Regions from separate parts of the Aquipseudomonas alcaligenes genome, predicted to be linked through region 1. Evidence: predicted binding sites of a transcription regulator. Region 1 holds the regulator's gene; the other holds the start of a gene.
What was found. The regulator FliA, encoded in region 1, starts transcription of late flagellar genes. The targets are predictions, from matches to a motif close to CTAAAGTTTNNNNNNNNNNNGCCGNTAA.
Positions count from the first base shown of each region.

Region 2: motA (flagellar motor stator protein MotA) is a predicted target of FliA. The motif match lies at 6,371-6,398, and genes of this name have one in related genera.

Region 1 covers NZ_CP154874.1:188,233-200,264, forward strand. Annotated here, with positions in the region: gene flhB (flagellar biosynthesis protein FlhB) at 1-94, shown strand, start outside; gene flhA (flagellar biosynthesis protein FlhA) at 208-2,331, shown strand; gene flhF (flagellar biosynthesis protein FlhF) at 2,344-3,663, shown strand; gene fleN (flagellar synthesis regulator FleN) at 3,761-4,594, shown strand; gene fliA (RNA polymerase sigma factor FliA) at 4,591-5,334, shown strand; gene AAG092_RS00965 (chemotaxis response regulator CheY) at 5,417-5,791, shown strand; gene AAG092_RS00970 (protein phosphatase CheZ) at 5,811-6,599, shown strand; gene AAG092_RS00975 (chemotaxis protein CheA) at 6,629-8,830, shown strand; gene AAG092_RS00980 (chemotaxis response regulator protein-glutamate methylesterase) at 8,870-9,988, shown strand; gene AAG092_RS00985 (flagellar motor protein) at 9,988-10,728, shown strand; gene motD (flagellar motor protein MotD) at 10,742-11,623, shown strand; gene AAG092_RS00995 (ParA family protein) at 11,675-12,032, shown strand, end outside.
Region 2 covers NZ_CP154874.1:2,976,750-2,988,781, reverse strand. Annotated here, with positions in the region: gene AAG092_RS14390 (NAD(P)H-hydrate dehydratase) at 1-731, opposite strand, end outside; gene queG (tRNA epoxyqueuosine(34) reductase QueG) at 796-1,866, shown strand; gene orn (oligoribonuclease) at 1,884-2,429, opposite strand; gene AAG092_RS14375 (class I SAM-dependent methyltransferase) at 2,468-3,238, opposite strand; gene rsgA (small ribosomal subunit biogenesis GTPase RsgA) at 3,326-4,357, shown strand; gene motB (flagellar motor protein MotB) at 4,392-5,450, opposite strand; gene motA (flagellar motor stator protein MotA) at 5,464-6,315, opposite strand; gene AAG092_RS14355 (HDOD domain-containing protein) at 6,435-7,964, shown strand; gene AAG092_RS14350 (rhodanese-like domain-containing protein) at 8,011-8,826, shown strand; gene asd (archaetidylserine decarboxylase) at 8,841-9,704, shown strand; gene AAG092_RS14340 (molecular chaperone) at 9,886-11,697, shown strand; gene AAG092_RS14335 (EAL domain-containing protein) at 11,763-12,032, shown strand, end outside.

The DNA.
Region 1 (12,032 bases):
CTATCAGCTCAAGCAGTTCCGCGCCGGCAAGGGCAAGCGCCCGGGGCCGCTGCCGGACCTGCCGATCCCGCCGGATTTGCGCCGCGACGAGTAGCGGCGCGGCCGTCTCTCTTGCCTTCGCGGCAGAGTTGGAATGCTTCTTGCCATTACCCCTGCACGGCGCCTTTCGCGTCAAAAGATTGAATGGGCTGGGGATAACAAGTGGCAGTGGATCGTGCGCAAATCATCGGGGACGTACGCAGCAACCTGGCGGGGTTGCGCCATGGCAATCTGGGTATTCCGCTGCTGCTGCTGGTCATGCTCGCCATGGTCATGCTGCCGATCCCGCCGTTCCTCCTCGACGTGCTGTTCACCTTCAGCATCGCCCTGTCCATCGTGGTCCTGCTGGTCGCCATCTACTCGCTGAGGCCGCTGGACTTCGCCGTCTTCCCCACCGTGCTGCTGGCCGCGACCCTGCTGCGCCTGGCGCTGAACGTCGCCTCCACCCGCGTGGTGCTGCTGCACGGCCAGGAGGGGCATGACGCCGCGGGCAAGGTGATCCAGGCCTTCGGCGAGGTGGTGATCGGCGGCAACTACGTGGTCGGCGCCGTGGTGTTCGCCATCCTGATGATCATCAACTTCGTGGTGGTCACCAAGGGTGCAGGGCGCATTTCCGAGGTGAGCGCGCGTTTCACCCTGGACGCCATGCCCGGCAAGCAGATGGCCATCGACGCCGACCTCAATGCCGGCCTGATCGACCAGGCCGAGGCCAAGCGGCGCCGTGCCGAGGTGGCCCAGGAGGCCGACTTCTACGGTTCGATGGACGGTGCCTCGAAGTTCGTCCGCGGCGACGCCGTGGCCGGCCTGCTGATTCTCTTCATCAACCTCATCGGCGGCATTGCCATCGGCGTGCTGCAGCACGACCTGGCCTTTGCCGAGGCCGGGCGCATCTACACCCTGCTGACCATCGGCGACGGCCTGGTGGCGCAGATCCCCTCGCTGCTGCTGTCCACCGCCGCCGCCATCATGGTCACCCGGGTCTCCACTTCCGAAGATATGGGGGCCCAGGTCAGCCGACAGATGTTCGCCTCGCCCAAGGCCCTGGCCGTGTCGGCAGCGATCATGATCACCATGGGCCTGGTGCCGGGCATGCCGCACGTACCTTTCATCGGTCTCGGCCTGATCGCGGCCGGCGCGGCCTACTGGATTGCCAACAAGCAGCGCAAGGTCAAGGAGGAGGAGGTCAAGGAGGTCAAGCGCCAGCAGGAGCTGCTGCCGGCGCAGAAGGCCCAGGAGGTCAAGGAGCTGGGCTGGGACGACGTCACCCCGGTGGACATGGTAGGCCTGGAGGTCGGCTACCGCCTGATCCCGCTGGTGGATCGCAACCAGGGGGGGCAGTTGCTGGCGCGGATCAAGGGCGTGCGCAAGAAGCTGTCGCAGGAGATGGGCTTCCTGATGCCGTCGGTACATATCCGCGACAACCTCGACCTGTTGCCCAATGCCTATCGCCTGACCCTGATGGGCGTCAGCGTGGCCGAGGCCGAGGTGTATCCGGAGCGCGAACTGGCGATCAACCCCGGCCAGGTGTTCGGCACCCTCAACGGCATCGCCGCCAAGGATCCGGCGTTCGGCCTGGAAGCGGTGTGGATCGACCCGAGCCAGCGCGACCAGGCGCAGTCGCTCGGCTACACGGTGGTGGATGCCAGCACCGTGGTCGCCACCCACCTCAACCAGGTCCTGCACAAGCATGCCCATGAGCTGATCGGCCATGAGGAGGTGCAGCAGTTGCTGCAGCTGCTGGCCAAGACCTCGCCGAAGCTGGCCGAGGAGCTGGTGCCGGGCATGGTCTCGCTGTCGACCCTGCTCAAGGTGCTGCAGGCGCTGCTGCAGGAGCAGGTGCCGGTGCGCGATATCCGCAGCATCGCCGAGGCCATCTCCAATGTCGCCGGCAAGAGTCAAGATCCCGCCGCGATGGTCGCCGCGGTTCGCGTCGCACTGGCCCGTGCAATCGTGCAAAGCATTGTGGGACTAGAGCCGGAGCTGCCTGTGATCACTCTGGAGCCCAGGTTGGAACAGTTATTGCTCAATAGCCTGCAGAAGGCCGGTCAGGGCTCTGAGGATGGCATCCTCCTCGAACCCGGAATGGCCGAGAAGCTGCAACGCTCCCTGGTGGAAGCGGCGCAGCGCCAGGAAATGCTCGGCAAGCCGGTGATCCTGCTGGTGGCCGGCCCGGTCCGGGCGATGCTGTCGCGATTCGCGCGGCTCGCCGTACCCAACATGCATGTACTGGCCTACCAGGAAATACCGGACAACAAGCAGGTCACGATCGTCGCCACGGTCGGCCAGAACTGAGGGTTCTAAGCCATGCAAGTCAAACGCTTCTTCGCCGCCGATATGCGTACCGCCATGAAGCTGGTGCGTGACGAACTGGGCGCCGACGCCGCCATCATCGGCAACCGCCGCGTGGCCGGCGGCGTGGAGCTGACCGCGGCGCTGGACTACCAGCCGGCCACCCCGGCGCGTACGCCCAACCCGGCGCTGGAGGCCGAGCTGCGCAAGACCCAGGCGAAGATCGCCAATGCCCAGGCCGAGCTGACCATCCGCGCGGTGGCCGACGAGCGCAAGGATCGCCAGCTGTTCGCCAACGAATCGCTGATCGCTCCCGAGCTGCCGGCCACTGCGGTCAAGGTGCAGCGCCCGGTGGCCGCTCCGCAGGCTGCCAGCAAGCCGACCGCCGCCGCGGTCGACCAGCGCGCCCTGGATGCCATGCGCTTCGAGCTGCACGGTCTGCGTGAACTGATCGAGGTGCAGTTGGGCTCCATCGCCTGGGGCCAGCTGCAGAACCGCAAGCCGCAGCAGGCCAACCTGTGGCGTCGCCTGCAGCGCATGGGCCTGTCCGCCGAGCTGTCCAAGGCGCTGCTGGAGCGCGTGGCCAAGGTCGCCGATCCGCGCCAGGCCTGGCGCATGCTGCTGGCCCATCTGGCCCATGCGATCAAGACCCCGGCGGTCGAGCCGCTGGAGGAGGGCGGGGTGATCGCCCTGGTCGGCCCGGCCGGCATGGGCAAGACCACCACCCTGGCCAAGATGGCCGCGCGCTACGTGCTGAAGTACGGCTCGCAGAGCATCGCCCTGGTCAGCATGGACAGCTTCCGTATCGGCGCCCAGGAGCAGATCAAGACCCTCGGCCGCATCCTCAACGTTTCCGTGACCCAGGTCGATCCGGGCCAGTCGCTGATCCAGGCCCTGGCACCGCTGGCGCGCAAGAAGGTGATCCTGATCGACACCGCCGGCCTGCCGGGCAACGACCCGGCCCTGCGCCTGCAGCTGGAGAGCCTGGCTGCGCGCGGCCTGAAGGCGAAGAACTACCTGGTGCTGGCTGCCACCAGCCAGGCCCAGGTGCTCAAGGCCGCCTATCACAGCTACAAGCAGTGCGGCCTGGCCGGCTGCATCCTGAGCAAGGTGGACGAGGCGGCCAATCTAGGTGAAGTTCTGGGGCTGGCCATCAGCCAGCATCTCCCGGTAGCCTATCTGGCTGACGGGCCGAAGATTCCGGACGATCTGCAGGTACCGCGCAGCCACCAGTTGGTGAGTCGCGCCGTGAGCCTGCAGACCGAGGAAGATCCGAGCGAGGAAGCCATGGCCGACATGTTTGCCGGCTTCTACCACCCGCGTCGCGCGGGGTAGGGCAGGCGGTGGCGCGCAAGGCGTTCTAGTGTGTAGGAACAGGTCGGTGTAGTTGCCCGACCAGCCCAGACCAGGCAAGACAAGGTAAGAGAAGAACATGGGTAGTATGCATCCCGTACAGGTGATCGCAGTCACTGGCGGCAAGGGCGGCGTCGGCAAGACCAACGTGTCGGTGAATCTGTCGCTGGCGCTGGCCGACCTCGGTCGCCGGGTCATGCTGATGGACGCCGACCTGGGCCTGGCCAACGTCGACGTACTGCTCGGCCTGACGCCCAAGCGCACCCTGGCCGATGTGATAAACGGCGAGTGCGACCTCAAGGACGTGCTGCTGCAAGGGCCCGGCGGCATCCGCATCGTGCCCGCGGCATCCGGTACGCAGAGCATGGTGCAGCTGTCGCCGGTACAGCATGCCGGCCTGATCCAGGCCTTCAGCGACATCAGCGACAACCTTGATGTGCTGGTAATCGACACCGCCGCCGGCATCGGCGACGGCGTGGTCAGCTTCGTCCGTGCCGCCCAGGAGGTGCTGGTGGTGGTCTGCGACGAGCCGACCTCGATCACCGACGCCTACGCGCTGATCAAGCTGCTCAACCGCGATTACGGCATGAACCGCTTCCGCGTCCTGGCCAACATGGCCCACAGCCCGCAGGAAGGGCGCAACCTCTTTGCTAAACTGACCAAGGTGACCGATCGCTTCCTCGATGTGGCCTTGCAGTACGTGGGCGCCGTTCCCTACGACGAATCCGTCCGCAAGGCCGTGCAGAAACAGCGCGCGGTGTACGAAGCCTTCCCGCGCTCGAAATGCGCACTGGCGTTCAAGGCGATTGCCCAGAAAGTCGACACCTGGCCGCTTCCGGCCAACCCGCGCGGCCATCTGGAGTTCTTCGTCGAGCGTCTGGTGCAGCAGCCGATCGCGGGGACGGCCGTATGACAGCAGCCAGTGGACTTCGCATGTACAACAAGGCGCAAGCGCAGGATTCCCAGCACCAGCTGATCGAGCGATACGCGCCGCTGGTCAAGCGCATCGCCTATCACCTGCTGGCGCGCCTGCCGGCCAGCGTGCAGGTCGACGATCTGATGCAGGCCGGCATGATCGGCCTGCTGGAGGCCTCGAAGAAATACGATGGCAGCAAGGGCGCCAGCTTCGAGACCTACGCCGGCATCCGCATCCGTGGCGCCATGCTCGACGAGGTGCGCAAGGGTGACTGGGCACCGCGCTCGGTCCACCGCAACAGCCGCATGGTCAGCGATGCCATCCGCGCAATCGAGGCCAGAACCGGTCGAGACGCTAAAGATCAAGAGGTTGCGGCCGAACTCCAATTGAGTCTCGAGGATTACTACGGCATCCTTGGCGACACTCAGGGGAGCCGCCTGTTCAGCTTCGACGACCTGATGCAGGACGGCGAGCATGGCGGTTTGCTCGAGGATGCCAGTAGCCACAGCGGTCCCCTGCACGGCCTGGAAGACGAGCGTTTCCAGGCGGCGCTGGCCGATGCCATCGCCCACCTGCCGGAGCGCGAGCGGCTGGTGCTGGCGCTGTACTACGACGAAGAATTGAATTTGAAGGAAATCGGCGAAGTTCTGGGGGTCAGCGAGTCCCGGGTCAGCCAGTTGCACAGCCAGTGCGCCGCCCGTTTGCGCGCACGTCTGGGTGAGTGGCGGGCCAGCTGACGAAGAGCCGGTTTCAAGATTTGCGACGTCCCGGGGTGCCGGTGGCGTTTAGGACTGTACGGAGGTCGACTTGGACAAGAACATGAAAATCCTCATCGTTGACGATTTCTCGACGATGCGACGGATCATCAAGAACCTCCTGCGTGATCTGGGGTTCACCAACACGGCCGAGGCCGACGACGGCAATACGGCCCTGCCCATGCTGCAGAGCGGTAGTTTCGACTTCCTGGTGACCGACTGGAACATGCCCGGCATGACCGGTATCGACCTGCTGCGCGCGGTGCGTGCGGACGAGCGCCTGAAGAATCTGCCGGTGCTGATGGTGACCGCCGAGGCCAAGCGCGAACAGATCATCGAGGCCGCCCAGGCTGGCGTGAATGGCTATGTCGTCAAGCCGTTCACCGCCCAGGTGCTGAAGGAGAAGATCGAGAAGATCTTCGAACGGGTTAACGGCTGATGATCGCCGCGAGGGCGCTATGGCACACGATGATTCACACCTGGGCGAACTCGAATCGACCCTGAAGGCGCATGCCACCCAACTCGTCGAGAGCCTGGAGAAGGGCCGTTTCGGCGAGGCGGTCAGCCTGATCCACGAGCTCAACAAGGCGCGCGACCACGGCCTGTATCAGGAAGTCGGCAAGCTCACCCGCGAACTGCACAACTCGATCGTCAACTTCCAGATCGACCCGCGCAATCCGCACGCGCAGGAGATCTCGCAGATCACCGACGCCACCGAGCGCTTGTCCTATGTGGTGCAGATGACCGAGAAAGCGGCCAACCGCACCATGGACCTGGTCGAGCAGAGTGCGCCGCTGGTCAACGACCTGGGCGATGAGGCACAGGCCCTGTCTGCCGACTGGGGCAAGTTCATGCGCCGCGAGATGGGCGCCGACGCTTTCCGCGACCTGGCCAAGCGCATCGAACTCTTCCTCGCTCGCAGCGAGCGTGACAGCCAGCGTCTGTCCGGCTACCTCAACGACATTCTCTTGGCCCAGGATTTCCAGGATCTCACCGGGCAGGTGATCAAGCGCGTGACCCAGCTGGTCACCGAAGTGGAGCGCGACCTGCTCAAGCTGATGCTGATGGCCAGCCATGTCGACCGCTTCGCCGGTATCGAGCATGACCTGGAGGCGCTGCGTGCCGAGCAAGAACAACAAAAAGAGCCTTCCAAGGGTGAAGGTCCGCAGATTCATGCCGATAAGCGTGATGACGTCGCGTCCAGCCAGGACGATGTCGACGACCTGCTGTCCAGCCTTGGATTTTAGGGCTCTAGAAGAGCCTTTGGAGCGCACCGATGAGCTTCGACGCCGATGAAGAAATCCTCCAGGACTTCCTGGTAGAGGCCGGCGAAATTCTTGAGCTGCTGTCCGAGCAACTGGTCGAGCTGGAGAGCCGGCCGGATGACATGGACCTGCTCAATGCCATCTTCCGTGGTTTCCACACGGTCAAGGGTGGCGCCGGCTTCCTCCAGCTCAATGAGCTGGTGGAGTGCTGTCACATCGCGGAGAACGTCTTCGACATCCTGCGCAAGGGTGAGCGGCGGGTCACTGCCGAGCTGATGGACGTGGTCCTGCAGGCGCTGGATGCGGTCAACGAAATGTTCAGTCAGGTGCGCGAACGCACCGAGCCGACCCCGGCCACTCCCGAGCTGCTGGCCGCGCTGGCACGCCTGGCCGAACCGGAGAGCGCCGACGAGCAGGCTGCCGAGCCTGAGCCTGAGCCCGAGCCGGTGGCCGAAGCGGCACCCGGTGGCGATATCACCGACAGTGAGTTCGAGCAGCTGCTCGATGCCATCGGCGACCAGCCGGCTGCCGAGACTCCCGCCGCAGGCGGTGGCGACGAGATCACCGATGACGAGTTCGAGGCGCTGCTCGACCAGCTGCACGGCAAGGGCAAGTTCGCCGGCGCGGCCGAAGAGGCCCCGGTAGCCAAAGCGGCGGCCCCGGCTGCTGCATCCGCTGCTGACGAGATCACCGACGACGAGTTCGAGGCGCTGCTCGACCAGCTGCACGGCAAGGGCAAGTTCGCCGGCGCCGTGGAAGAGGCCCCCGCAGCCAAAGCGGCAGCCCCAGCTGCTCCGGTTGCGGCGAGCGGTGGCGACGAGATCACCGATGACGAGTTCGAGGCGCTGCTCGACCAGCTGCATGGCAAGGGCAAGTTCGCCGGCGCCGTGGAAGAGGCGCCTGCAATCAAAGCGGCGACCCCGGCGCCTGCAGCCAAGAAGGTGGAGCCGGCCAAGCCCGTGGCTGCCAAACCCGCAGCCAAGCCCGAGCCCGCCAAGCCGACACCCGCCGCGGCTCCTGCCGCTGCGGCCGCCGCCCCCAGCGAGGCGGAAACCACGGTGCGCGTCGATACCGCACGCCTGGACGAGATCATGAACATGGTCGGCGAGCTGGTGCTGGTGCGTAACCGCCTGGTGCGCCTGGGCCTGAACAGCGGCGACGAGGCCATGGCTAAGGCCGTGTCCAACCTCGATGTGGTCACCGCGGACCTGCAGACCTCGGTCATGAAGACCCGCATGCAGCCGATCAAGAAGGTCTTCGGCCGCTTTCCGCGCCTGGTTCGCGACCTGGCGCGCAACCTGAAGAAAGAGATCAACCTGGAGCTGGTCGGCGAAGAAACCGACCTCGACAAGAACCTGGTCGAGGCCCTCGCCGACCCGTTGGTGCACCTGGTGCGCAACGCCGTCGACCATGGCATCGAGAGCCCCGAGGAACGCGAGGCCGCAGGCAAGGCGCGGGCTGGCCGCGTGGTGCTGTCGGCCGAGCAGGAGGGCGACCACATCCTGTTGTCGATCTCCGACGACGGCAAGGGCATGGACCCGGAGATCCTCCGCGCCAAGGCGGTGGAGAAGGGGCTGCTGGACAAGGACGCGGCCGATCGCCTGAGCGAGACCGAGTGCTACAACCTGATCTTCGCCCCGGGCTTCTCGACCAAGACCGAAATTTCCGACGTGTCCGGCCGCGGTGTTGGCATGGATGTGGTGAAGACCAAGATTTCCCAGCTCAACGGCATCATCAACGTGCACTCGGCCAAGGGCCAGGGCTCGAAGATCGTCATCAAGGTGCCGCTGACCCTGGCGATCATGCCGACCCTGATGGTGATGCTGGGCAACCAGGCCTTCGCCTTCCCGCTGGTCAACGTCAACGAGATCTTCCACCTCGACCTGTCGCGCACCAACGTGGTGGACGGCCAGGAAGTGGTCATCGTGCGCGACAAGGCGCTGCCGCTGTTCTACCTCAAGCGCTGGCTGGTCAATGGCGCGGTCGACGAGGAGCAGCGCGAGGGACATGTGGTCATCCTCACCGTTGGCAGCCAGCGCATCGGCTTCGTGGTCGACCAGCTGGTGGGCCAGGAGGAGGTGGTGATCAAGCCGCTGGGCAAGATGCTGCAGGGCACCCCGGGCATGTCCGGCGCTACCATTACCGGTGACGGGCGCATCGCCCTGATTCTCGACGTGCCGAGCATGCTCAAGCGCTACGCGCGTCGTATCTGATCGTTCGCGGCTGGCTCGGCCAGTCCCTCTGGAGTGTTTATGGCAGTCAAGGTCCTGGTGGTGGATGATTCCGGCTTTTTCCGCCGCCGGGTCTCGGAGATTCTCTCCGCCGACCCCGATATTCAGGTGGTTGGTACCGCCACCAACGGTCGCGAGGCCATCGATCAGGCACTGGCGCTGAAGCCGGACGTGATCACCATGGACTACGAGATGCCGATGATGGATGGCATCACGGCGGTCAAGAACATCATGCAGCGCTGCCCGACCCCGGTACTGATGTTCTCCTCGCTGACCCACGAGGGCGCCCGCGTCACCCTCGATGCGCTGGATGCCGGCGCGGTGGACTACCTGCCGAAGAACTTCGAGGACATCTCGCGCAACCCAGAGAAGGTCAAGGCGCTGCTGTGCGAGAAAGTCCATACCATCGCCCGCAGCAACCGGCGTTACAGTACTTTCAGCAGTCCCGCGGCCAGCCCGGCGCCGGCTGCCGCGCCCCAGGCAACAGCGCGTAGTAGCGCCACACCCGCCGCGGCCCCTTCCAGCCGGCCCAGCGTGGCACCGGCGACTCCGGCTCAGGGTGCGGCGCCAAAGCGCAAGTCCTACAAGCTGGTGGCCATCGGTACTTCCACCGGTGGCCCGGTGGCCCTGCAGCGCGTACTGACCCAGCTGCCGGCCAATTTTCCGGCGCCCATCGTGCTTATCCAGCACATGCCGGCAGCCTTTACCAAGGCTTTTGCCGAGCGCCTGGACAAACTGTGCCGGATCAGTGTGAAGGAAGCCGAGGATGGCGATGTGCTGCGTCCTGGCCTGGCCCTGCTGGCGCCCGGTGGCAAGCAGATGATGGTCGATCCGCGCGGTGCGGTGCGCATCCTGCCGGGTGATGAGCGTCTCAACTACAAACCCTGCGTCGACATCACCTTCGGCTCGGCGGCCAAGTCGTTCAGCGACAAGGTGCTGGCCGTGGTGCTCACCGGCATGGGCGCCGATGGCCGCGAGGGTGCGCGCCTGCTCAAGCAGAGCGGCAGCCAGGTGTGGGCCCAGGACGAGGCCAGCTGCGTGATCTATGGCATGCCCATGGCGGTGGTCAAGGCCAACCTGGCCGACGCCGTGTACGGCCTCGACGAGATCGGCCGGCACCTGGCCGAGGCCTGCGTCTGATGGATGTACTCAGCCTCATCGGCGTCATCCTCGCCTTCGTCGCCATCATCGGCGGCAACTACCTGGAAGGCGGGCATGCTGGCGCGTTGGTCAACGGCCCTGCGGCACTGATCGTGATCGGCGGTACCCTGGGTGCCGCCTTCATCCAGGCGCCGATGGCGGTTTTCAAGCGCGCGCTGGCGATCCTGCGCTGGATCATCTTCCCGCCGCGCATCGACCTGGCCGGTGGCATCAACAGCGTGGTGGCCTGGAGCATGACCGCGCGCAAGGAGGGCCTGCTGGGCCTCGAGTCGGTGGCCGACATCGAGACCGACCCCTATGCGCGCAAGGGCCTGCAGCTGCTGGTGGACGGTGCCGAGCCGGAGGCCATCCGCAGCATCCTCGAAGTCGACCTGTATACCCAGGAGGCCCGTGACATTCAGGCGGCCAAGGTCTACGAGAGCATGGGCGGCTATGCACCGACCATCGGTATCATCGGTGCGGTGATGGGCCTGATCCATGTGATGGGCAACCTGGCCGACCCGAGCAAGCTCGGCAGCGGTATCGCCGTAGCCTTCGTCGCCACCATCTACGGCGTCGCCTTCGCCAACCTGCTGCTGCTGCCGGTGGGCAACAAGCTCAAGGCCATTGCCATGCGTCAGTCGCGTTATCGCGAGATGCTGCTGGAAGGCATCCTGTCCATCGCCGAGGGTGAGAACCCCCGTTCCATCGAGCTGAAGCTGCAAGGCTTCATGGACTGACGGGGTAGGGCGCATGGCCCGGCGGCGCAATCACGAAGAGCACGAGAATCACGAACGCTGGCTGGTGTCCTACGCGGACTTCATCACCCTGCTGTTCGCTTTCTTCGTGGTGATGTACTCGATCTCCTCGATCAACGAAGGCAAGTACAAGGTGCTGTCGGAGAGCCTGGTCGGGGTGTTCAGCGAGCCGGAGCGGGCGATCAAGCCGATTCCCATCGGCGACGAGAAGCCGCGCACCACCGAGCCCGACCGCTCGATGATCGAGGACAATCCCAACGGCAGCGCCAGCGAGGAGCCGAGCGACCCACTGCAGGAGATCGCCTCCAGCATGCGCGATGCCTTCGGCGATCTGATCGCCTCCGAGCAGCTGACCGTGCGCGGCAATGAGCTGTGGGTGGAGATCGAACTGAATTCCAGTCTGCTGTTCCCCAGCGGCGACGCGGTGCCCAACGAGACGGCCTTCACTTTGATCGAGAAGGTGGCGAAGATCCTCGCGCCCTACGAGAACCCGATCCACGTGGAGGGCTTCACCGATAACCTGCCGATCAATACCGCGCAGTTCCCCAGCAACTGGGAGCTGTCCACCGCGCGGGCGGCCAGCATAGTGCGGATGCTGGCGATGGACGGGGTCAACCCGGGGCGTCTGGCGGCGGTCGGCTATGGCGAGTTCCAGCCGGTGGCCGACAATGCCACCGAGGAGGGGCGCTCGCGCAACCGCCGGGTGGTGCTGGTGATCTCGCGCAATCTCGATGTTCGGCGCAGTATCAGCGGGGTCGGCAGTGCCAAGGCCCAGGCGGACCCCGCACTGCAGCGGGCTGGCACGCAATCTGCACCGCCAGCTCCAGTGGCGGCGCCGGTGACCGGTCCCGCCAATATTTCGACGCCTGCGCCATGAGGCGCCTATCAGTTCTCGGTAAGGCATGACCGCGCCGGGAGGACGATGACGATGAAAGTCTGGGCAGTAGCCAATCAAAAAGGTGGGGTCGGCAAGACCACCACGTCCATCGCCCTGGCGGGCCTGCTGGCCGATGCCGGCAAGCGCGTGGTGGTGGTCGACCTCGATCCGCATGGGTCGATGACCAGCTATTTCGGCCACGATCCGGATACCCTGGAGCACAGCAACTACGACCTGTTCCTGCACCAGGGCAATGTGCCGCGGGACCTGCCGGCCAGTCTGCTGCTGCCGACCAGCCACGAGAGCATTGCCTTGCTGCCGTCCAGCACCGCGCTGGCCACCCTGGAGCGCCAGTCGCCGGGGCAGAGCGGTCTGGGGCTGGTCATCGCCAAAAGCCTGGCGCAGCTGT
Region 2 (12,032 bases), 1.3 Mb from region 1:
AAACTGCCCTTGTGCGCCGTGCGGGCGCGCGGCGCCAGCCGCGGCAGCGCTTCACCGGCCAGGCGCAGGGCGACATGGGGCTGCCGGGCGACCAGCGCCGGGTCGGCCTGCAGGTCGTCGAACAGCAGTTCGCCGACCCAGTCCGGCGCATCGCCGGTGAACAGGCCGAGCTTCAGGCCGATGAAGGTCACGGTCAGGTCGGCGCGCACCGCCCGCTCCGCCACGCAGCCGGTATCGGCATGTAGCCCGGTCGGTATATCCACCGCCAGCACCGGCAGGCCAGCGCCGTTGATCGCCTCGACAGCCTGGGCGTAATGGGGCCGCAGTTCGCCGGCAAAACCAGTGCCCAGCAGGGCATCGACCAGCACCCCGCGCAGCTCGGTGTCTTCGCCCCAGGCCTCGACCACCACGCCGGCGGCCAGCGCCGCGTCGCGGGCCGCGGCGGCATCGCCCTGCAGCTTTTCCGGTGCACCGACGGCCAGCACGCGCACAGCCCAGCCGGCGCGCTGCGCCAGCTCGGCGATCAGGTAGCCGTCGCCGGCGTTATTGCCGGCGCCGGCCAGCACGCTGATTTCGCCGGCCTGCGGCCAGCGCCGGCGCAGGGCACGCCAGGTGGCATGGGCGGCGCGCTGCATCAGCTCGAAGCCGGGCGTACCGGCGGCGATCAGGCGGGCATCCAGGTCGCGCACCTGGGCGGCACTGTAGAGAGGAAGGGGCAAGGGATCGGACATGGTTCGGCGATTCGGGCGAGGTCTGGCAGAATTATACCCATCTCCCCTGCCTCGCCGCCCCGTCATGTCCGACTCCCTCCCCGATCTCGCGCAACTGGCGCAGTCCATCAAGGACTGGGGCCGCGAGCTGGGCTTCCAGCAGGTGGGCATCACCGGGATCGAGCTGGGCGAGCACGGGGCGCACCTGCAGCGCTGGCTGGAGGCCGGCTACCAGGGCGAGATGGACTACATGGCCGCCCATGGCTCGAAACGCTCGCACCCCGATGAACTGGTGCCCGGCACATTGCGGGTGGTGTCGCTGCGCATGGACTACCTGCCCGGCGATACCCGGATGGCCGAGCGCCTGGCCGAACCGGAAAGCGCCTACGTGTCGCGCTACGCCCTGGGCCGCGACTACCACAAGCTGGTGCGCAAGCGCCTGCAGCAGCTGGCCGAACGCATCCAGAGCGCCATAGGCCCGTTCGGCTACCGCGCCTTCGTCGACAGCGCGCCGGTGCTGGAGAAGGCTATCGCCGAGCAAGCCGGCCTCGGCTGGATCGGCAAGAACACCCTGGTCATCAACCGCAAGGCCGGCAGCTGGTTCTTCCTCGGCGAGCTGTTCGTCGATATCCCGCTGCCGCTGGATGCGCCGCACGGCAGCGAGCACTGCGGGCGCTGCTCGGCCTGCCTGGACATCTGCCCGACCCAGGCCTTCGTCGGCCCCTATGTGCTGGACGCGCGGCGCTGCATCTCGTATCTCACCATCGAGCTCAAGGGACCGATCCCCGAGGAGCTGCGCGCGCCGATCGGCAACCGCGTGTTCGGCTGTGACGATTGCCAGATCGTCTGCCCGTGGAACCGCTTCGCCCGCCCCACCGAGCAGTCCGACTTCCGGCCGCGCCACGGCCTGGACAGCGGCGGCCTGGCCGAGCTGTTCCTGTGGAGCGAAGAGGAATTCCTGGCCCGCACCGAAGGCTCGCCGCTACGTCGCGCCGGCTACGAGCGCTGGTTGCGCAACCTGGCCGTGGGCCTGGGCAATGCACCCTCGACCATCCCGGTGCTCGAAGCCCTGCAGGCGAGGCGCGAGCATCCGTCCGCCCTGGTGCGCGAACATGTCGAGTGGGCGCTGGCGCGCCATGAAAAAGGCCCGCGCTAGGCGGGACTTGGGCCATCTCACACTTTCAGGAAGTGCTCGCGGTAGTGCCTGAGCTCGGCGATGGACTCGCGGATGTCGTCCAGCGCCTGGTGGGTGCCCTGCTTCTGGAAGCTGTCCCTGACCTGCGGCGCCCACATGCCGGCGAGGATCTTCAGGGTCGACACATCCAGGTAGCGATAGTGGAAGTAGGCCTCCAGCGCCGGCATGTACTTGTAGAGGAAGCGCCGGTCCTGGCCGATGCTGTTGCCGCAGATCGGCGACTTGCCCTTGGGCACCCACTGCTCGAGGAAGGCGATGGTCTGCGCCTCGGCCGCCGCGGTGTCGATGGTGCTCTCGCGCACCCGCCGGGTCAGCCCGCTCTCGCCATGGGTGCGGGTGTTCCACTCGTCCATCCCGGCCAGCACCGCATCGCTCTGGTGCACGGCGATCACCGGCCCTTCGGCCAGCACATTGAGATCGCTGTCGGTGACTATGGTGGCGATCTCGATGATCACGTCCCGCTCCGGCTCCAGCCCGGTCATTTCCAGGTCGATCCAGATCAGGTTGTTGGGATTCTGCGGCATGCTCTCTGCTCCTCTGCGAATGCCGGCAGTTTAGCCGCTCACAGCCGCCAGAGCAGCAGCCGCGACGCGCGCCAGTCGTGCAGCTCGATCACCTCGTCAGCCGGCACGCCGGGGATGTCGAAGCTGTTGCTGACCAGCAGGCTGCCCGGGCGCATCTCGGCCCTGGCCTTGGTCCAGAGCCTCGCCATGGGCGCCGGGGAGAGGAAGCAGTAGACCGCGTCGTAGCCGCCCAGCGGCTCGAGCCACAGGCTGCGGTAGCGTACCCGGCAGTTGCGGTACGGCAGGCAGCGCAACCAGGCCAGCGCAAACACCAGCGGCGCGGTTTCCACCCCGACCAGGCGCGCCCGCGGGTAGTCGCGCGCCAGCTGCACCAGGGCACCGCCCAGGCCGCAGCCCAGGTCGACGAAGCGGAAATCCGCCGGCAGCCTGGCCAGGCGCTCGCTCAGGCGCTGGCGCGTACGCGCCCCGCTGAGATAGAGCGGCACCCGCTCGCGCCAGCTGTTCCAGTTGACCAGCAGCAGCAGCACGAAGGCGGCGAGGAACCACCAGGCCGGCCACTGCCGGCTGTGCAGCGCCAGCAGGCCGGGGACGAACGCCAGGTTCAGCAGCAACCACCAGCGGCGCAGCCCCAGCCAATGTCCCAGCGCCGCGGCCAGCATGCCCTGGGCCAGGGCCGCCTGGGCGATCGTCGGGCGCCAGCCGTCGAGGCGCGCCGGGGCCAGCAGCAACGCCGCCACCCCGGCCAGGGCCAGGAGCTGGGCCAGCAGGGCGAGCAGTGCCGGGTAGCGGGAGCGCAGGTGTTCGAGCATGGCGCCTGTTGTACCAGCAGGCCGCCGGCAGAACCAGCCGCCCCCCGTGCTAAACTCGCCGCCGTTTTCTTATCCTTCGGAAAGGCCATGGCCAAACGCCAGTTGACCCGCCGCCAGAGCTGGCGCATCGAGAAAGTACAGGAAGAGCGCGCCGCCCGTGCGGCCAAGCGCGAGTCGCGCCTGCTCGAGGAGCTGGAAGGTGGCGACCTCGGGCCCGAGCAGACCGGCCTGGTGATCGCCCACTTCGGCGTGCAGGTCGAGGTCGAGGCGCTGGAAGGCGAGCTGATCGGGCAGATCCAGCGCTGCCACCTGCGCGCCAACCTGCCGGCGCTGGTCACCGGCGACCGGGTGGTGTGGCGCGCCGGCAACCAGGGCCACGGCGTGATCGTCGCGCAGCTGCCGCGCACCTCGGAGCTGTGCCGCCCGGACATGCGCGGCCAGCTCAAGCCGGTGGCGGCCAACGTCGACCAGATCGTCATCGTCTTCGCCCCGCTGCCGCACCCGCACGCCAACCTGATCGACCGCTACCTGATCGCCGCCGAACACGCCGGCATCAAGCCACTGCTGCTGCTGAACAAGGCCGACCTGATCTACGACGAGAACGCCCCGCACGTGGAGGGACTGATCGCCACCTACCGCCAGCTCGGCTACGAGCTGCTGGAAGTCTCGGCCCGCCAGGGCGGCGGCATGGAGCTGCTGCAGGCACGCCTGGACGGCCATGTCAGCGTGTTCGTCGGCCAGTCCGGGGTGGGCAAGTCGTCGCTGGTCAACAGCCTGCTGCCGGGAGTGGACACCCGCGTCGGCGAGCTGTCGGAGGTCACCGGCAAGGGCACCCATACCACCACCACGGCGCGCCTGTTCCACTTCCCCGGCGGCGGCGAGCTGATCGACTCGCCCGGCATCCGCGAGTTCGGCCTGGGCCATGTCAGCCGGGCCGACGTGGAGGACGGTTTCATCGAGTTCCGCGACCTGCTCGGCACCTGCCGCTTCCGCGACTGCAAGCACGACCGCGAGCCCGGCTGCGCCCTGCTGCAGGCCCTGGAAGACGGGCGCATCCAGCCGCAGCGCATGGCCAGCTACCGGCACATCCTGGCCAGCCTGCCCGAGCCGGAATACTGATACGCAGAGGCCGCGATGATCGCGGCCTCTTGGTTTATTCCTGCGGCTGGTCGAACTGCAGGGCGCCATCCTCGAAGATGTTCAGGCGCTGGCGCAGCTCCTCCGGCTGTGCCGGCTCGTCGGGCGCCGTCGGGACCGAACCCGGCGCCACCACCTCGGTAGGCACACGCGACTCGACGGGGGCCGGCGGCTCTGTGGATTCTCCCTGGCCATCGCCATCCTGCTCGCCCTCGATGGCACGCTGGGCCTTCTTGGTCAGGACGATGATGTCGATGCGCCGGTTCACCGGGTTGAACGGATCGTTGCGATCGAACAGCGCCGAGGAGGCGTAGCCCACCACCCGTGCCACCCGCTCGTCCGGGTAGCCGCCGGCCACCAGGGTGCGCCGCGCGGCGTTGGCGCGGTTGGCCGAGAGCTCCCAGTTGCCGAACTCGCCATCGCCAACGAAGGGCTTGGCATCGGTGTGGCCGCTGACGCTGATCTTGTTCGGCACCGCCTTGATGGTTTCCGCGAGGATCAGCAGGATGTCCTCGAAATAGGGCTGCAGGCGCGCGCTGCCGAGGGCGAACATGGGCCGGTTCTCGGCATCCATGATCTGGATGCGCAGGCCGTCCTGGGTGATCTCGAAGAGAATCTGGTCCTTGAATTTCTGCAGCTCGGGATTTTCCTCGACCTTGGTCTGCAGTTCCTGCAGCAGCAGCTCCAGGCGCTCGCGCTCGATCTGCTCGGCCAGGCTTTCAGCCTGCTGCGCATCGACCTCGACCTTGTCGTCCTGCGAGTCGACTGCCGCTTCCTGGGCATCCGGCGCATCCTTGATTTCCGGATTGAGGGTGCGATCGGGGGCCGGGGTGGGCGTACCGCCCAGGTCGATGACGTAGGGGCTGGCACTCTCGGTAAAGCCGATCGGATCCTGGAAGTAGCCGGAGATGGCCTTCTTCTGTTCGGGCGTGGCCGAGGACATCAGCCACATCACCAGGAAGAACGCCATCATGGCTGTGGCGAAGTCGGCGAAGGCAATCTTCCAGGCGCCGCCATGGTGGCCGCCGGCAACCTTCTTGACCCGCTTGACCAGAATCGGCTGGTTGTTCTCCATGGCTCAGCCTTGATCAGTTGCCACGCATGGCCTGCTCGAGCTCGGTAAAGCTCGGCCGGTGCGCCGGCAGCAGGACCTTGCGACCAAACTCCACGGCCAGGGTCGGCGGCATGCCGGAGGCGGAAGCGACCAGGGTGGCCTTGATCGCCTCGTACAGATTGAGCTCTTCCTTGGCATCGTGCTCCAGGGCTCCCGCCAGCGGCGAGAAGAAGCCGTAGGAGGCGAGAATGCCGAGGAAGGTGCCGACCAGCGCAGTGGCCACCTTCTCGCCGATCTGCGCGTTGTCGGCGGTGGCGAGGATCGACATGGTGATCACGATGCCCAGCACCGCCGCCACGATACCCATGGCCGGCATGCCGTCGGCGACCTTGGCCACCGCGTGGGCCGGGTGCTCCAGCTCTTCCTTGAGGCTGGCCAGCTCCATGTCGAACAGGTTCTCCAGCTCATGGGGCGCCATGTTGCCGCTGGACATGATGCGCAGGTAGTCGCAGATGAAGGCGGTCATCTGCGCATCCTTGAGGATGGCCGGGTACTTGCTGAAGATCGGGCTGGCGTTGGGATCCTCGACATCGGCCTCGATGGCCATCATGCCCTCGCGGCGGCTCTTGTTGAGGATCTCGTAGAGCAGCTTCAGCACTTCCAAGTAGAAGGCATGGGTGAAGCGGCTGCTGAACATCTTCAGCGACTTCTTGAACACCGTCATGAAGGCGCTGCTGGGGTTGGCCTGGAGGAAGGCGCCGAGGGCCGCACCGCCGATGATCATCACCTCGAAGGGATGCACCAGGGCCATGAACTTGCCACCGGACAGAATGAAACCGCCAAGAACGCAGCCGAGGACTACCAGGATGCCGATGATCTTGATCATGGGGAATTGAGCTTGATGAGTCAGTCGAAAGGGTTATTTCAAACAACCCTTCTAATTATCGGAAGTATTGCGCCAGACTATAGGCAGTAAAGGCGAAAAGCCAGTTTGGCTCAACCCGCATGCCCATATCCGCAAGCCGTCCTCGCAGTCTCGACGCCTGGCTCAAGCAGCTGGACGAGGTGCGCCTGCCCGTCGCCCGCCACCACCACGAGACCGTGCGCCGCACCCTGCAGGACGGCCGCAAGTCGCTGCGCGACATCGCCGAGCAGATGCAGCACAGCCCGGCCATCGCCCTGGCCATGCTGCGCGAGGCCAACCGCAGCGCCGGGAGTTTCGGCGAACCGGCGGAAAGCCTGGAGATGGCCCTCAACCGCCTCGGCCTGAAGCGTGCGGAAGCCCTGCTGGAGCAGCTGCCGTTGCTGGACGAGGCGCAGATACCCCTGCCGCTGCGCCAACTGCAACTGATCAGCCTGCATGCTTCGCAGCAGGCCAGCGGCCTGTTCGCCGGGCGCCTGGCGCGCCTGTGGCAGGAAATCCACTGGGGCAGCCTGCTGTTTCTCGCCCCGCTGTGGCCGCTGGTGGCGGCCCATCCCGAGCTGTTCGAGGCCTGGGAACGCCGCGTCCTGGGTTGCGGCGAGCCGGCGCCCAAGGTCGAACGCGAACTGCTCGGCACACCGCTGCTGGCGCTGTGCCTGGCGCTGGCCCGGCAGTGGCGCCTGCCCGACTGGATCATCCGGGGTTATCGCCTGCTGGTCGAGGACCGGCGCCTGCTGGTCAAGGCCTTGCACATCGCCCGCGACAACCAGCACCCGCTGCACCAGCAGCAGATGCTCGACGCCGACCCACCGCTGCGCCGCTGGCTGACCCAGCCGGGCAACAGCATCCTGCTGGCGAACGGCCTGGCCCTGTCCAGCCATCACAACTGGAGCTGCGAGCACCATCTGCGCTGGCAGCGCCTGACCGGACTCTACCTGCAGCTGGCCCTGCCGGAACTGCAGCAACTGGTGCATCAGCAGGCCGCACAGAGCGCGCGCCTGCATGATCGGGGCGAGCTGTGGCACCCGGCCGAAGCGCTGCTGTGGCCCTGGGATGCCTGCCGCCTGAAGCACCTGGCTCCGCCTGCGGCGCCCAAGCCTGCGGCGAATCCACAGCTGGAGCAGTGGAAACAGCATTGCGCACGCCTGCTGGCCCAGCCCTCGTCCTTTGCCAACGTACTGCAGCTGACCGACTGCGCCAGCCAGGCCCTGCAGGCCGGCGGCATGCAGCGCGTGCTGATCCTGCTGGCCGACCGCACGCACAGCCGCCTGCTGGCCCAGCAGGCGGCCGGCCTGCCCGCAGCGGCGGCGCAGCTGCGCCTGGAGCCGGCGCAGAGCCAGGTACTGCGCCGCCTGCTGGCCGAACCCGGACAGCTGCGCCTGAGCCCGGCCAACCTGGCCCAGGTCTCCGCCCTGCTGCCGGGCAGCCTCAAGGCGCTGTTCAGCGGCGAACACCTGATCCTGCGTTCGCTGGCCAGCAACGGCCGGGTGGTGATGCTGCTGGTCGCCGACCAGGGCGGCGGCGACATCGGCGCCGCGGCGGCACAGGTGTTCGGCAAGACCGTGCAATGCATCGAGCGCGCCCTGGCCACCTTCGCCCGCCGCGGCGCCTGACCTTTCCGCTACAATCCGCCTTTCCATTCCACCTCGGAGACTCCGCATGTCCGCCTTCTCCGGCCTGCCGCTGGTGATCGAACCGGCCGAGCTGGCCAGCCGCCTGCAGGCACCCGAGCTGATCCTGGTCGATCTCAGCGCCGCCGCCCGCTACGCCGAGGGGCATATCCCGGGCGCCCGCTGGGTCGACGGCAAGCGCACCCAGCGGGGTCAGCCGCCGGCGCCCGGCTTGCTGCCGGAACAAACCCAGCTGGAGTCGCTGTTCGGCGAACTGGGGCATCGCGCCGAAGCCGTCTACGTGGTCTACGACGACGAGGGCGGTGGCTGGGCCGGGCGCTTCATCTGGCTGCTCGACGTGATCGGCCACGCGCAGTACCACTATCTCAACGGCGGCCTGCAGGCCTGGCTGGGGGAAGGTCGCGAACTGAGCCAGGCGATGCCGGCGACGGTCGCCGCCAGTGTTGCCCTCACCCTGCACGACGAGCCCACCGCCAGCCGCGATTACCTGCAGAGCCGCCTGGGCGCGGCCGACCTGGCGATCTGGGACGCCCGCTCGCCCGCCGAGTTCAGCGGCGAGAAGGTGCTGGCAGCACGCGGCGGCCACATCCCCGGCGCCATCAACTTCGAGTGGACCGCCGGCATGGATGCGCAACGCGGCCTGCGCATCCGTGCCGACATGGCCGAGATTCTGGAGAGCCTCGGCATCAGCAAGGACAAGGAAGTGATCACCCACTGCCAGACCCATCGCCGCTCCGGCTTCACCTACCTGGTGGCCAAGGCGCTGGGCTATCCGCGGATCAAGGCCTATGCCGGCTCCTGGTCCGAATGGGGCAACCTGCCCGACACCCCGATCGAACATTGATGCAAGGAAACCCGATGAAAGAGCGCCTGTTTATCCTCAGCCAGTACCTGCTGCCGCACCACCTGCTGTCGCGCCTGATCGGCTGCGCCGCCGAGTGCCGTGCCGCCTGGTTCAAGGATCGCCTGATCGGCTGGTTCGCCAGGCAGTACCAGGTGAACATGGCCGAGGCCCAGGTCGAGGACCTGACCGCCTACGAGCACTTCAACGCCTTTTTCACCCGTGCCCTGAAGGACGGTGCCCGCCCGCTGGATGAAGCCCCCGGCGCCATCCTCTGCCCGGCCGACGGCGCGGTCAGCCAGCTCGGCCCGATCGAACAAGGCCGCTGCTTCCAGGCCAAGGGCCACAGCTTCAGCGTGCTGGAACTGCTCGGCGGCGATGCCGAGCGCGCGGCGCCCTTCATGGGCGGCGACTTCGCCACCATCTACCTGTCGCCCAAGGACTACCACCGCGTGCACATGCCGCTGGCCGGCACCCTGAGGGAAATGGTCTATGTGCCGGGCCGGCTGTTCTCGGTCAACCAGACCACCGCGGAGAACGTGCCCGAGTTGTTCGCCCGCAACGAGCGAGTGGTCTGCCTGTTCGACACCGAGCGCGGGCCGATGGCCATGGTGCTGGTCGGCGCCATGATAGTGGCCAGCATCGAGACGGTCTGGGCCGGCCTGGTCACGCCGCCCAAGCGCGAACTGAAGACCACCCGCTACGACGAGGCTGCCCGCGCCGCCATCGAGCTGGCCAAGGGTGGCGAGCTGGGCCGCTTCAAGCTGGGCTCCACCGCTATCGTGCTGTTCGGCCCACAGCAGGTGCAATGGGCCGAGGGCCTCGCTGCCGGCAGCCCGGTACGCATGGGCCAGGCCCTGGCACTGCCGCGCAGCGCCTGAGCCCGGTGGCGCAGCCGCCGCAACGGGCGGCTGCGGAACATCCGGCAAACCACTTGGGTCGAATGCTGCGGATTGCCTGACAAAAGCATGGCTGTCAGTGCGATACGATGCTGCTAGAGTCACAGGAAGCCCTTCGTCAGAAAGGGATGGCCCGCCTGCCTGCATAGACGCTGACCCCTGAATGGATAAACAAAGCCCTCACCTGTTCTTGCGCGCCCCCACCCCCGCCAGGCGAGGTCTGTCGTTCTGCGATGCCAGCCCGCGGGAGATGAAGCGCTGGATCGCCGGCCTGCCCAAGGCCAATATCGGTGAAACCGCTCGCCAGCTGTACCAGGGCCTGATCGAGCTGAACCAGCTGATCACCCCGGCGGACAATCGCCTGCAGCTGCTGGAGCTGCTGCGCCCGGAAGTGCACTTCGTCTGCAACCACCTGGAACGCCACTTCCTCAACCAGTCCATCGTGCTCGACGAGCGCCCGCGCAAGGTCGCCAACCTCTGCCAGGCCCTGCAGAGCCACCTGGCCAGCGGCTACAAGCAGATCATCGTCGAAGAACTACCGCGCTTCGCCAAGGAGCGCCCGCAGCTGCTGACCGTCGCCCTGCAGCGCGCCAGCCACAGCCTGTGCGCGCCACTGGTGCGGGCCAGCCAGCTTTACTGCCCGGTTCCCGAAGGCCTCTGGCTGGAACTGCACCAGCTCTATCGCCTGGCCCGCCAGCACGGTCTGCAGCGGGTACAGGTCCGCGACGGCCTGGCCCGCAACGGCCAGAGCCTGAGCCAGGAGCAGGCCTACATCGGCGCCCTGCTGCTCGGCTGCGCGCGCTGCAACCAGCTGCGTCAGAACGGCATCGCCCGCCTGGCCGAGGCACTGGAGCACTGGAGCAGCCTGGCCAGCCTGCAGCCGGCCGACGAGCCGCACAGCCTGTTCGTCATCGCCCCGCAGCTGGATGGTCCGCCGCGCTACAAGTCGCTGTTCGGCGAGGCGGAACTGCACCACCTGCTGGGCCTCGACCCGCATGACCTGGTCGATGCCATCAAGGAATACCTCCTGCTGCCGCCACAGGAACTCGCCACGCATCGCCTGCAAGTGCCCGAGGGCATGTCGCTGGAGCTGCTGCAGCACCTGGCCTCGGCCTGGGGCGACATCGCCGAGCGCACCTTCCAGCGCACCCCGGGGCGCGGCAACCTGACCCTGTGCATTGGCATGTCGGCGCTGCACTTCAACCTGGCCGGTAGACGCAGCTTCAGCGAGCTGCTGCAGCACCCGGAAGCACCGCGCAGCGCTCAGTTCGGCCCTGGCGGAGCCAAGAGCGGGCCGGACATCTGGTCCAGCGCCTTCGACGCACAGCGCGAGAGCCGCTGGGAACCCGGCATGCCGCTGGAGGAGATCCAGTACAAGAGTGCCGCGAAGAATGGCGAGCCGGGCATCGAGGACAAGTCCGAGAGCTACCCGTCCTACGAGCTGTCGATCATCAACCACAGCCCCGGCGGCTATTGCCTGAGCTGGCCGCGGGAAGTCCCCGCGCAGCTGCAGGCCGGCGAACTGCTGGGCATCCAGGACGCCGCCGACCAACCCTGGAGCGTGGCCGTGGTGCGCTGGATTCGCCAGGTGCGCGGCGGCGGCACGCAGATGGGCATCGAGCTGATCGCTCCGCACGCTCAGCCCTGCGGCGTGCAGCTGGTGCGCAAGAGCGAGCAGAACAGCCAGTACCTGCGCGCCCTGCTGCTGCCGGAGATCCGCGTGATTTCGCGCCCGGCCACGCTGATCACTCCGCGCCTGCCGTTCCAGGAGAGCCACAAGGTACAGATCAACCACAACGGCGAGGAAACCCGCGCCATACTCAGCCGCAAACAGGCCGGCAGTGGCAGCTTCAGCCAGTTCGAATACCGCGTGCTAGGCGAAGGCAAACCGCCGAGCGGGACTTCGGTCACAGCAGCGCAGGAGCCCGGCAAAGGCGGCGAGGAAGACTTTGACTCACTCTGGAAGTCGCTGTAGATTGCCGAGACAGACCATCCGTCGCCTTTTTGCGTCCGTTCTTCGGCGCACTCCGAACACACCCCATGGCCATCGAAAAAAAAACCATACGGCTGCTGATTCTTGAAGATTCGCAGAACGAGGCGGAGCGCCTGGTCAGCCTGTTCCGCAATGCCGGGCGCGCGACCCGGGTGCATCGCATCACCTCCAGCGACAACCTGGCCGAAGCCCTGCAGCAAAGCTGGGACCTGCTGATCTGCGCACCTTCCAGCGAACACCTCGAGCCCAGCGAGGCGATCACCGCGATCCGTCGCCAGGCCAAGGACATCCCGGCGATCCAGCTGGTCGCCGACAAC